DNA from 2 places in the Acidovorax sp. K2F genome. Region 2 is predicted to be linked to the other one. Evidence: predicted binding sites of a transcription regulator. Region 2 holds the regulator's gene; the other holds the start of a gene.
The links. Region 2 encodes LexA, which represses DNA repair genes until DNA is damaged. Its sites were predicted from a motif close to ACTGTATNNNNATACAGT; they were not measured.

Region 1: N4G42_RS08575 (DNA topoisomerase IV subunit B) is a predicted target of LexA. The motif match lies at 2,395-2,412, and genes of this name have one in related genera.

What each region holds. Positions count from the first base shown of each region.
Region 1 is NZ_JAOBSQ010000026.1:276,752-282,744, forward strand. Features, by position in the region: gene dapA (4-hydroxy-tetrahydrodipicolinate synthase) at 1-219, opposite strand, end outside; gene N4G42_RS08560 (bifunctional 2-polyprenyl-6-hydroxyphenol methylase/3-demethylubiquinol 3-O-methyltransferase UbiG) at 250-804, opposite strand; gene N4G42_RS08565 (hypothetical protein) at 894-1,049, opposite strand; gene N4G42_RS08570 (MFS transporter) at 1,069-2,286, opposite strand; gene N4G42_RS08575 (DNA topoisomerase IV subunit B) at 2,445-4,427, shown strand; gene N4G42_RS08580 (lytic transglycosylase domain-containing protein) at 4,453-5,301, shown strand; gene parC (DNA topoisomerase IV subunit A) at 5,298-5,993, shown strand, end outside.
Region 2 is NZ_JAOBSQ010000038.1:28,518-34,510, reverse strand. Features, by position in the region: gene N4G42_RS14500 (branched-chain amino acid ABC transporter substrate-binding protein) at 33-1,160, shown strand; gene N4G42_RS14495 (D-2-hydroxyacid dehydrogenase family protein) at 1,290-2,297, opposite strand; gene lexA (transcriptional repressor LexA) at 3,364-4,038, opposite strand; gene N4G42_RS14485 (asparaginase) at 4,122-5,081, shown strand; gene N4G42_RS14480 (hypothetical protein) at 5,101-5,520, shown strand; gene N4G42_RS14475 (DUF6152 family protein) at 5,549-5,993, shown strand, end outside.

The DNA of each region.
Region 1 (5,993 bases), on a different contig from region 2:
AGACTGTTCCACGGCCACGCGGATGATTTCGCAGTGTTCTTCCACGTTCACCGTGGGGGACTCGCCCGTGGTGCCCACCACGCCGATGCAATCGGTGCCTTCGGCGATGTGCCAGTCGATCAGTTTGCGCAAGGTGGGGTAGTCCACGCTACCGTCCTCGTGCATGGGAGTGACGAGGGCGACGATGCTGCCGGTGAGTGGCACGGAAGAAGAAGTCATGTCCGCAGTGGTAAACGGTAAAAGGGCATTCTAACTAGCCCCGATGGGCAAAAGATGTCGTGAGGGTCCGCCCGCCTGCGGGAGTTCCCGTACGGCCGTGATGCGTTGCACGAAACGCGCTGGTTCGTCGATGAAGCCGTCCTCATAAGCCACCACGCGCAGGTCCTGGCATGCCTGCAGCAGTTCGCCGTGCGCGAGCAGGAACTCCGCCCGCGCCGGGCGCCCTACTGTTTCGTTGCCTTGGGCAAAGGTTTCATAGACCAGCACCCCGCCCGGCGCGACGCTGGCCACGATGGTGGACAACAAGGGGCGCCACAGGTAGTTGGTGACGATCACGCCACCAAACTGGCGGCCTGCAAAAGGCCAGGGGCCGTTTTCGATGTCAGCCTGCACCAGCTCGCCCAGCCCTTCGCAGGCGGCCAGCGCCTCGGCGGACCGGTCCACGCCGACCACGGTGTGCCCCAGTTTCCGCAGATGGCGCAGGTGGCGCCCTGCGCCGCAGGCTACGTCCAGCACGGTGCTGTGGGGGGCGATCAGGTGGCTCCAGCGCCACACCCATTCCGAAGGGGCTTCTGTACCGTGCATACCGTGCATGAACTATAAAAATGATAGCTGCCTGCGCATGATCCACTAGCGCTTGCGGCCAAAAACGCTTGAAAATCCCGCCAAGGGTGTCAAAAACACGCCCACATCTGGTCGGCCAGCAGCACCATGAATTCGGGCACGGTGTACAAGCCAAACACCACCAGGCACAGCAGCACGGCCACGGCACCGCCCAGCCAGCGCAGGGCACGCGGCGCGGGTTTGCGGGGCGGGGTGGTGTGGCTCATGCAGGGGGGGACAAACAGGTCAGGCGGGTTGTGGGGCGTGGCGCGCGATCGGGCTTTCCTTGACTGGCAGGTTCACCAGCCCGGCAAAAATGCCCAGGCCGATCGCGATGTACCACACGATATCGTAGCTGCCGGTGGCGTCATACAGATAGCCGCCCAGCCAGACGCCCAGGAAGCTGCCGATCTGGTGGCTGAAGAACACAAAGCCGCCCAGCATGGACAGGTGCTGCACCCCGAAGATTTGTGCAATGGTGGCGTTGGTGGGCGGCACGGTGGACAGCCACAGCGCGCCCATCACCGCCGAGAACACGTACACCGACAGCGGCGACAGCGGTACCAGCAAAAAGATGCTGATCGCCACCGCGCGGGCAAAGTAGATGAAAGCGAGGATGTGGCGCTTGGGCATGCGCTGGCCCAGCGTGCCCGCGATGTAGGTGCCAAACACATTGAACAGTCCGATCAGCGCCAGCGCATAGCTGGCCACCTGGGGCGACAGGCCATGGTCCTTGAGGTAGCTGGGCATGTGCACGCCAATGAACACCACCTGAAAGCCGCACACAAAGTAACCGGCCATCAGCAGGTTGAAGCTGGGGTAGCGGAAGGCCTCGCCCAGCGCCTGCGCAATGGTCTGCTCGCGCTTGACCGGGGCCGCACCCTTGAAGCCCGGCTCCCGCAGGCCAAAGGCCAGCGGCACGATCAGCAGCACCGCCATCGACAGCACCAGCAAGGCCTGCTGCCAGCCCAGGCCTGCAATCAGCCAGCCTTCGACCGGCACCATCAGGAACTGCCCGAACGAACCCGCCGCCGCTGCCACGCCCATGGCCCAGGAGCGTTTTTCGGGCGCAATCTGCCGCCCCAGCACACCATAGATCACCGCATACGTGGTGCCCGCCTGCGCCGCGCCAATCAGCACACCGGACGTCAGCGCAAACAGCATGGGCGTGGGCGACAGCGCCATGCCCGCCAGGCCCAGGGCATACAGGGCTGCACCGCCGAGCAGCACGCGGAAGGCCCCAAACCGGTCGGCCGCCATGCCCGCAAAAATCCCGATCACGCCCCAGGACAGGTTCTGGATGGCGATAGCCAGGGCGAACGACTGGCGCGTCCAGCCCATTTCCTGGGTGATGGGGAGAAGCCACAGCCCGAACCCGTGGCGGGTGCCCATGGACAGGGTCACGATGGCCGCGCCGCACGCCAGCACCTGGAACATGGATAGTTTGGGAGGATTCATATGCATGCGCAGGAATGTAGCCAGATTGCGCGAAACGCGCTGATACACCCGCGACCAATACAGTTGGCGGTGGGGGCGGCAGAAAATGCAGCGCTTGGCGCAGCGGTTTGAAGGGCTGGTTATTTATCCAGCTATTGCTGCGGTGCCGCACTACAATCCGCCCCATGGCAGCCAAACCCTCTTCTGTTTCCGCGAGCGAATACTCCGAAGGCTCAATCCGCGTGCTCAAGGGCCTGGAGCCCGTCAAGCAGCGCCCGGGCATGTACACCCGCACCGACAACCCCCTGCACATCATCCAGGAGGTGCTGGACAACGCCGCCGATGAGGCCCTCGCCGGCCACGGCAAGAAGATCCGCGTCACGCTGCATGCCGATGGCTCGGTCAGTGTGGAGGACGACGGCCGGGGCATCCCGTTTGGCCTGCACCCGGAAGAAAACGCACCGGTGATCGAGCTGGTCTTCACCCGCCTGCATGCGGGTGGCAAGTTCGACAAGGGCAAGGGCGGTGCCTACAGCTTCTCGGGCGGCCTGCACGGCGTGGGCGTGTCGGTGACGAATGCGCTGGCCACCCGGCTGGAGGCCACCAGCTACCGCGAAGGCAAGGCGGCGCGCCTGGTGTTCTCCGCTGGCGACGTGATCGAGCCTTTGGTCGCCCGCCCGCTGGAGGCGGGCGAGCGCAAGCAGGGCACCTCGGTGCGCGTGTGGCCCGACGCCAAGTATTTCGAATCCAGTGCCCTGCCCATGGGTGAGTTGACCCATCTGCTGCGCAGCAAGGCCGTGCTCATGCCCGGCGTGACGGTGCAGCTGGTGAACGAAAAAACCCGCGACACGCAGACCTGGCAGTACAAGGGCGGCCTGCGGGACTACCTGATGCAGACGCTCACCGGCGACCCGGTCATCCCGCTGTTTGAAGGCGAGGGTTTTGCCGACAGCGGCAACGAGAGCTTTGCCGAGGGCGAAGGGGCGGCCTGGGCGGTGGCCTTTACCGAAGACGGCCAGCCCATGCGCGAGAGCTACGTCAACCTGATCCCCACCAGCGCGGGCGGCACCCACGAAAGTGGCCTGCGCGACGGCCTGTTCAACGCGGTCAAGAGCTTTATCGAGCTGCACAGCCTGTTGCCCAAGGGCGTGAAGCTGCTGCCCGAGGACGTGTTTGCGCGCGCCAGCTATGTGCTCTCGGCCAAGGTGCTCGACCCGCAGTTCCAGGGCCAGATCAAGGAGCGCCTGAACTCGCGCGACGCGGTGCGCCTGGTCAGCGGCTTCGTACGCCCGGCGCTGGAGCTGTGGCTGAACCAGCACGTTGATTACGGCAAGAAGCTGGCCGAGCTGGCCATCAAGGCCGCGCAGACGCGCCAGAAGGCCGGGCAGAAGGTTGAAAAGCGCAAGGGCTCGGGCGTGGCTGTGCTGCCGGGCAAGCTCACCGACTGCGAAAGCAGGGACATCGCCCACAACGAGGTCTTCCTGGTGGAGGGGGATTCGGCCGGTGGCAGCGCCAAGATGGGCCGCGACAAGGAAAGCCAGGCCATCCTGCCGCTGCGCGGCAAGGTGCTCAACACCTGGGAGGTGGAGCGCGACCGCCTGTTTGCCAACAACGAAATCCACGACATCTCGGTAGCGATTGGCGTGGACCCGCATGGCCCCAACGACACGCCGGACCTGAGCGGTCTGCGCTACGGCAAGATCTGCATCCTGTCAGATGCCGACGTGGACGGATCGCACATCCAGGTGCTGCTGCTCACGCTGTTCTTCCGCCACTTCCCCAAGCTCATCGAGACCGGCCATATCTACGTGGCGCGCCCACCGCTGTTTCGCGTGGATGTGCCTGCGCGCGGCAAGAAGCCTGCGGCCAAGATGTATGCGCTGGACGATGGGGAGCTGACGGCCATCCTCGACAAATGCGCCAAGGATGGTGTGGCACGCGAGAAGTGCCAGATCAGCCGCTTCAAGGGCCTGGGCGAGATGAACGCCGAGCAGCTGTGGGAAACCACGCTCAACCCCGACACCCGCCGCTTGCTGCCCGTACAGCTGGGAGACGTGGACTTTGCCGCCACCGAAGGCCTCATCACCAAGCTCATGGGCAAGGGCGAAGCCGCTGCGCGCCGCGAGCTGATGGAACTGCATGGCGATGCGGTCGAGATCGATATCTGACCGAGGGCTGTCCGACAGGTCTGCCATGAGAAATCCAAACAAGAATGGCGTCGTGCGCTGGTGCTTATTGGGTTGTTTGCTCTGTTTTTTGCAGCAAACGGCCCATGCAGACCTGTGGGCGCATGTGGATGAGCGCGGCGTGACGCACTTTGCGTCCGAGCAGGTCGATGCGCGCTACCAGCTGTTTTTTCGGGGCAACGACTTCGACTCCACCCGCGATGCACCGGCCAATGCATCGCCCATGCCCTATGCGCTTCCCGCAGCGGGTGCGCGCCTGCTGGCGTTTTTTGACATTGCGCCTGACTACAAGCGCGTCAAGCACCACCTGCGCGCTGCGTCCAGCCAACATGGTGTGGACTACGAGCTGCTGCAGGCCGTGATCGCCACCGAATCCGGCTTTGACGCCGCCGCCGTGTCGCCCAAAGGCGCCGTGGGCCTGATGCAGGTCATGCCCGCCACGGCCAGCCGTTTTGGTGTGAATGCGGACAAGAAGCGCTCGGTCGAGCAAAAGCTCGCCGACCCCGCCGTGAACGTGCCCACCGGCACCCGTTACCTGCGCTACCTGCTGGACCTGTTCCCTGGCCGCATGGACCTGGCCGTGGCCGCCTACAACGCCGGCGAAGGCGCGGTGCAAAAGGCGGGCAACCAGATACCGGCCTTCAGGGAAACCCAGAACTACGTGCGCACCGTGCTGGGCTTGTATGCCCAGCTCAAGCCCCCGGCGCCGGTGCTGGCCCAGCGTGCGCTGCCCGGCCGCGTGCGCATGGAGCTGTCGGGCGGCGCGCAGAACCGGGGCAACCTGCCGCCCACCCGCGTGGCGCAGACACCCACCGCTCCCCAGAACGTGAATCCAGAAACTGTACCCAACGAATGAGCGACCAACCCACTCTCGATTTCACCACCGCAGGCGATGACGGGGGCGACTCCCTGGGCCTGGCGGGCTATGCCCAGCGTGCCTACCTGGAGTACGCACTGTCGGTCGTCAAGGGCCGCGCGCTGCCCGACGTGTGCGACGGCCTCAAGCCCGTGCAGCGGCGCATTCTGTATTCGATGGACCGCATGGGCCTGGGCTACAGCGGCCCCACGCGCAACACGGCGGCCAAGCCGGTCAAGAGCGCCCGCGTGGTGGGCGATGTGCTGGGCCGCTTCCACCCGCATGGCGATCAGTCGGCCTACGACGCGCTCGTGCGCATGGCGCAGGACTTTGCCCAGCGCTACCCGCTGATCGACGGCCAGGGCAACTTCGGCAGCCGCGACGGCGACGGCGCTGCGGCCATGCGCTACACCGAGGCCCGCCTGTCGCGCATCACTAGCCTGCTGCTGGATGAGATCGACGAAGGCACGGTCGATTTCATGCCCAACTACGACGGCAGCACGGAGGAGCCGCGCCAGTTGCCCGCGCGCTTGCCGTTCGCGTTGCTCAACGGCGCCAGCGGCATTGCCGTAGGCCTGGCCACCGAAATTCCCAGCCACAACCTGCGCGAGATTGCAGATGCCTGCATTGCGCTCATCAAGACGCCCTCGCTGAGCCAGGAAGACCTGCTCGCTCTGGTGCCCGGCCCGGAC
Region 2 (5,993 bases):
TTCTCAGCGTTTATCTTTACTGGAGATTTGATATGCAATTGAAGTTGAAACTGACCGTGGTTGCTGCTATCGCGGCTGTTGCTGGTGTGGCCTCTGCACAAGAGCAGGTGGTCAAGATCGGCCACGTGGCTCCGGTTTCCGGCGCCCAAGCCCACTACGGCAAGGACAACGAAAATGGCGCCCGTATGGCCATTGAAGAGCTGAACGCTCAAGGCGTCACCATCGGCGGCAAGAAGATCAAGTTCGAGCTGCAGGCTGAAGATGACGCTGCCGATCCAAAGCAGGGAACTGCCGCCGCACAAAAGCTGTGCGACTCCAAGGTCGCTGGCGTTGTCGGCCACCTCAACTCCGGTACCACGATCCCCGCCTCCAAGGTGTACAACGATTGCGGCATCCCCATGGTGACGGGCGCTGCGACCAACCCCAACCTGACCAAGCCTGGCTACAAGACCACGTTCCGTATCATCGCCAACGACAACGCCCTGGGCGCTGGTCTGGCCTTCTACGCTGTGGACACCCTGAAGCTCAAGACCGTTGCCATCATCGATGACCGTACTGCTTACGGCCAAGGTGTTGCCGACGTGTTCAAGAAGACCGCTACGGCCAAGGGCATGAAGGTGGTGGACGAGCAGTTCACCACCGACAAGGCCACTGACTTCATGGCCATCCTGACCGCCATCAAGGCCAAGAACCCTGATGCCGTGTTCTACGGTGGTATGGACCCTCAAGCCGGCCCCATGCTGCGCCAGATGGAACAGCTGGGCATGGCCAACGTCAAGTACTTCGGTGGTGACGGCGTCTGCACGTCCGAAATCGCCAAGCTGGCTGCCGGTGCCAAGACCCTGGCTAACGTGATCTGCGCGGAAGGCGGCTCCTCGCTGGCCAAGATGCCTGGCGGTACGGCCTGGAAGGCCAAGTACGACGCCAAGTACCCCAACCAGTTCCAGGTTTACAGCCCCTACACCTACGACGCCACGTTCCTGCTGGTGGACGCTATGAAGCGCGCCAACTCCGTGGACCCCAAGGTGTACGTGAACGAACTCGCCAAGTCCAACTTCAAGGGCGTGACCTCCACCATCGCCTTCGAACCCAACGGCGAAATGAAGAACCCAGCGATCACGCTGTACGTCTACAAGGACGGCAAGAAGACACCTCTGTAATTGGAGTGTTGCTTTCAGCTGCGGGGCATTTCGGTGCCTTGCAGCGATAGTAAAAATGGCTTCCCTCGGGAAGCCTTTTTTAATTCCGCGGTGTAGTCAGCGTTGCCAACGCCGCGATGGTTTGATCTGTTAGCGTTTGACTTGCAGCGAGCCTGGATTCACGATGTTGGTAGGCGTGCCTTTGATGAAATTCACCACATTGTCGAAAGCTGCACCAAAGTAGAGCTCGTAGCTGTCCTGCTCCACGTACCCGATGTGTGGTGTGCAGATGCAGTTTTCCAGGCGGAGCAGGGCGTGGCCTTGCAGGATGGGTTCGCTCTCAAACACGTCCACGGCCGCCAGGCCCGGGCGACCCCGGTTGAGTGCTGCGATGAGCGCGTCGGGTTCAATCAATTCTGCACGTGACGTGTTGACCAGCAGCGAGGTGGGCTTCATGCACGAGAGGTCTTCAAGCGAGATGATGCCGCGCGTTTCGTCGTTCAGGCGCAGGTGCAACGAGATCACGTCGCACTGCGAAAAAAACTCTTCGCGCGTAGCGGCGGCCTGGTATCCATCCGTCAGCGCCTGCGCGCGCGAGGCTTCACGCCCCCAGACGCGCACGTTCATGCCAAACGCCCGTCCATAGCCGGCCACCAGTTGTCCGATGCGGCCGTAGCCCCAGATACCCAGTGTTTTACCCCGCAGCACGCTGCCGACTCCGAAGTTGGGGGGCATGGACGCGGTCTTGAGACCGGACTGCTGCCAAGCGCCATGCTTGAGGTTGGAGATGTACTGTGGCAGGCGGCGCATGGAGGCCATCACCAGGGCCCAGGTCAGCTCGGCGGGAGCCACAGGGGAGCCGACCCCTTCTGCCACGGCGATCCCCCGCTCGGTACATGCCGCTACATCAATGTGGCTCCCAATCTTGCCAGTTTGGGCGATGAGCTTGAGCCGCGGGAGCTTTTCAACCAGTTGGCGTGTGATCTGGGTCCGTTCGCGGATCAGCACAATGATGTCGGCGTCTTTGAGTCGCACCGAAAGCTGCCCCAGCCCTTTGACCGTGTTGGTGTACACCTTGGCGGTGTATGCGTCGAGCCGAGAGGCGCAATGCAGCTTGCGCACTGCATCCTGGTAATCGTCGAGGATCACAATATTCATGCCGACATTGTGCCTTGACGGGCGCAGGGGAATGCCACAGGGGCCGTGCTGGGCATACCAAAGCCTGCGGTTTTTTGGTGACTGAGTGCTGCATGAGCCCCGTGGACGCACTTCTTGCCCTGCGCGTGCACGGAAGTCCGGACTCAGAGAGTGCCATGCACCACGACTGCTGCAGCTCGGTGCAGAGTTTTGGACCTGCCGGTGCCCCGGTGTTAGACGTTTGCGGATCGAGCACTGCCTGACATTGCCGCAGCCTTGGTGCGCGGGGCGTAGAAGAGGGCTTGGCGCTCGTGGCGCCTGCTGCGCTCTGCGAATCAGGCCCGGAGCGCCTCGGATGCTGCCAGGCGGTCCAGCTCTGCGCACACATCGGCCATTCGGCCGGCAATTACCAGGCGGCAGGTGCCTGCGTCAGAGGCCCGGCGCAGCACCCGGGTGGATTGTGGTGGGCAGTTATCTGCACCCACTGACGCCAAAAAGGCCTGACGTTTGCTGCCGGCCATGTGTGTTGGCAGGAAGGAGCGGTGGGTGGCAGCGGATCTGGTCGGGCTTTCTGGCGTTCGTACTGGAGGTTTGGCGGTAAAGGGCCAATTTCCGCGCAATGGACGTTGTGCCAGTGGCTCTGTGGAGTTGCTGGGGACCAGGGTTTGGGCGTCGTCGCTGCGGGAGGCCGATGCTGGGGCGTTGCCTGGCCTGGCATGTCTCATGCCGACTGGCAGTGCCTGCAGGTCCAGTCGGTCTTTGGGTGCACTGGCTGGGTTGGCAAGCAGCTTTTTAAGACTGCGAAGAGGGTTCTGCACAGCAGACAGGGTGAACAAAGCAATTCCCATGTGAAAACTCCGAAAGTCGGGGGTTGAACATAGGCAGGATTGCAAAGTGGTCGAACACCAGTGCAGACAGACGCAGTGCGAGTTGATCCCTCGACCGTGCAGACAGCTGCTCCGCCGATCCATCAAGCATTGCGTGAGAGGCCTTGGCATTCAACGGGACCTGCACCGCAGGGCTGGTGAATCGGTTGTATCCGTTCACCAAACGCCCGCCACCCACGGTGCGGCCCCTGGGGCACACGCTACATCAGCATGGTGTTGCGGATAAGTCCCACTGCCAGTCCTTCGATTTCGAAGGGCTCGCCGGGCTGCACCACGATCACGGGATAGTCGGGGTTTTCGGGCAGCAACTCGATGGCAGTGGCCGTGCGGCGAAGTCGCTTGACGGTGACATCATCGCCCAGGCGGGCCACGATGATCTGACCATTGCGAGCCTCACGGGTGGACTGCACGGCGAGCAAGTCACCATCCATGATGCCGGCGTCGCGCATGGACATGCCCCGCACCTTGAGCAAGTAGTCGGGCTTGTGTTGGAAGAGGCTGTTTTCCACGCTGTAGGTCTGGTCCACATGTTCCTGCGCGAGAATGGGCGACCCAGCAGCCACCCGACCTACCAGGGGCAAGACCAGCTGCGACAGACCCGGGATGGGCAGACTGAATTGGTTGCCACGGGCTGCGTTGATGGAGCGCACTGTGTCTCCGCGCAAGCGGATGCCGCGCGAGGTGCCGCTGACCAGTTCGATCACCCCTTTGCGGGCCAGGGCCTGCAGGTGCTCTTCTGCCGCGTTGGCTGACTTGAAACCCAGCTCGGCCGCGATTTCTGCGCGGGTGGGAGGCGCGCCGGTGCGTGCGATGGCGGTCTGGATGAGATCCAGAATCTGCTGCTGGCGGGCGGTGAGTTTGGGGTTGTCGAGCATGGTGGTTTCCGGTGCAGGCGGTTACAGTGGCGAACAACTGTTTTTTAATCCAGTAACTGTATTTTTCACCAGTTTTTCGGAGTATGCAAGTGAGTGGGCAAAAAATTGTGGTTTTGGGCACCGGTGGCACGATCGCGGGCACCTCTGCACAGGCGGGAGACAACATCGGCTACACCGCGGCCCAGGTGGGGGTGGAGCAACTTCTGACGGCCGTGCCAGGCTTGCAGGCACTGGCAGGGGGCGCCTTGGCTGCAGAGCAGGTGGCGCAGATCGACAGCAAGGACATGGATTGCGAGGTGTGGCGCACGCTGGCACTGCGGTGCGCGCACCATTTGAGCGACCCGGAGGTGAGAGGTGTGGTCATCACCCATGGCACGGACACCCTGGAAGAGACCGCGTGGTTTTTGCACGAGGCGCTGGATGCGCGCAAGCCCGTGGTGCTGACCTGCGCCATGCGGCCCGCCACAGCCCTGACCCCCGATGGACCCCAGAATCTGCTGGACGCTGTGGCAGCGGTATTGGCACCCGGTGCCACAGGTGTGCTGGCTGTTGCGGCGGGTGAAGTGCATGGCGCACGGTATGTGCAAAAGGTGCATCCCTACCGCGTCAATGCCTTCAGCTCGGGCGAGGCCGGTCCTTTGGGATGGGTGGAAGAGGGCGTGGTCCGCTGGGCATGCAGTAGCCTGGTAGCGCATGTAGATCATGCCGATAGCGCTATGAATAATATAGTGAACGCTGTGGCTTGGCCGTGGGTGGAAATCGTCATGAACCATGCGGGGGCATCGGGCAGGGCGGTAGATGCGCTGGTGCGAGAGGGCGTGCAGGGCCTGGTGGTGGCCTGCACCGGCAATGGCACGATCCACCACGATCTGGAGGCTGCCCTGGTGCGCGCGCAGAAAGCCGGGGTGCGGGTGGTGCGCTCCACCCGCTGCGCCGAGGGACAGGTGCTACCCAAGCCGGGTGATGCGCTGCCTGCCTCGCAAGGCCTGTCGCCAGTCAAGGCGCGGGTCGCTCTGATGCTTGATTTGCTGCGGGCGGATTGATCGAAAAGGACTGCCAGCCGTGTTCACCGCACTCAAGACACACGCCTGGGCTTATCCCGCGCTCGAAGTCGTCCACATTGTGGGCATTGCGCTGTTGCTGGGCAATCTGGTGTTGCTGGAGTTGCGGGTGTTTGGGCGCGGTGCGGCCTTGCCGATGAAAGACCTCGCCCGGCTGGGTCTGACTTTGGCCGGGTGTGGCTTTGGATTGGCGGCAGCGTCGGGTCTGTTGATGTTTGCTACCCAGCCATCAGAGTTGCTCAGCAACCGCGCCTTTACCTTGAAGATGCTGTTGTTAATGCTTGCGGGCTGTAACGCGGCGTGGTTCCATGCACGTGATTCCCTCACGCGCCTGGACGGGCTGGCCCGCCTTCAGATGCTGGCATCCACCATGGTGTGGCTGGCGGTGGTGGCTTGTGGCCGCTGGATTGCGTATCTTTGAGATCGCCCCCTTTTCATCAGGAGTCTGTATGAGCCTGCAACGTCGCCATGTGCTGATCGCCGCCAGTGCCTTGCCTTTGGGGGTGCACGCCCACCATGGCTGGAGCAGTTTCGATGCAGACCGACCGCTGTATCTTGAGGGCACAGCGCGCAAAGTGCGCTGGCAAAACCCGCACGCAGAGCTGGAGCTGGAACTGCCCACTGCGCTCCAGTTGCCAGCGGACCTTGCGCAACGCGCCATCCCCGCGCAGACAGCGCCCGTGGATGGCCGCGCGCTGCTGGCCAAAACGGTGCTGCCCACCCGCAAGGACCGTGTCTGGGAGATTGAGCTGGCGCCTCTGACCCGCATGCAGGCGTGGCAGGTGCCAGAGATCAAGCCAGGCACCGCCGTATCAGTCGTGGGTTTTGGCCTGCGGGACGAAAAGGGCGAGGCGGTACTGCGTGCCGAGTACCTGTTTGTGGACGGCAAAGCCT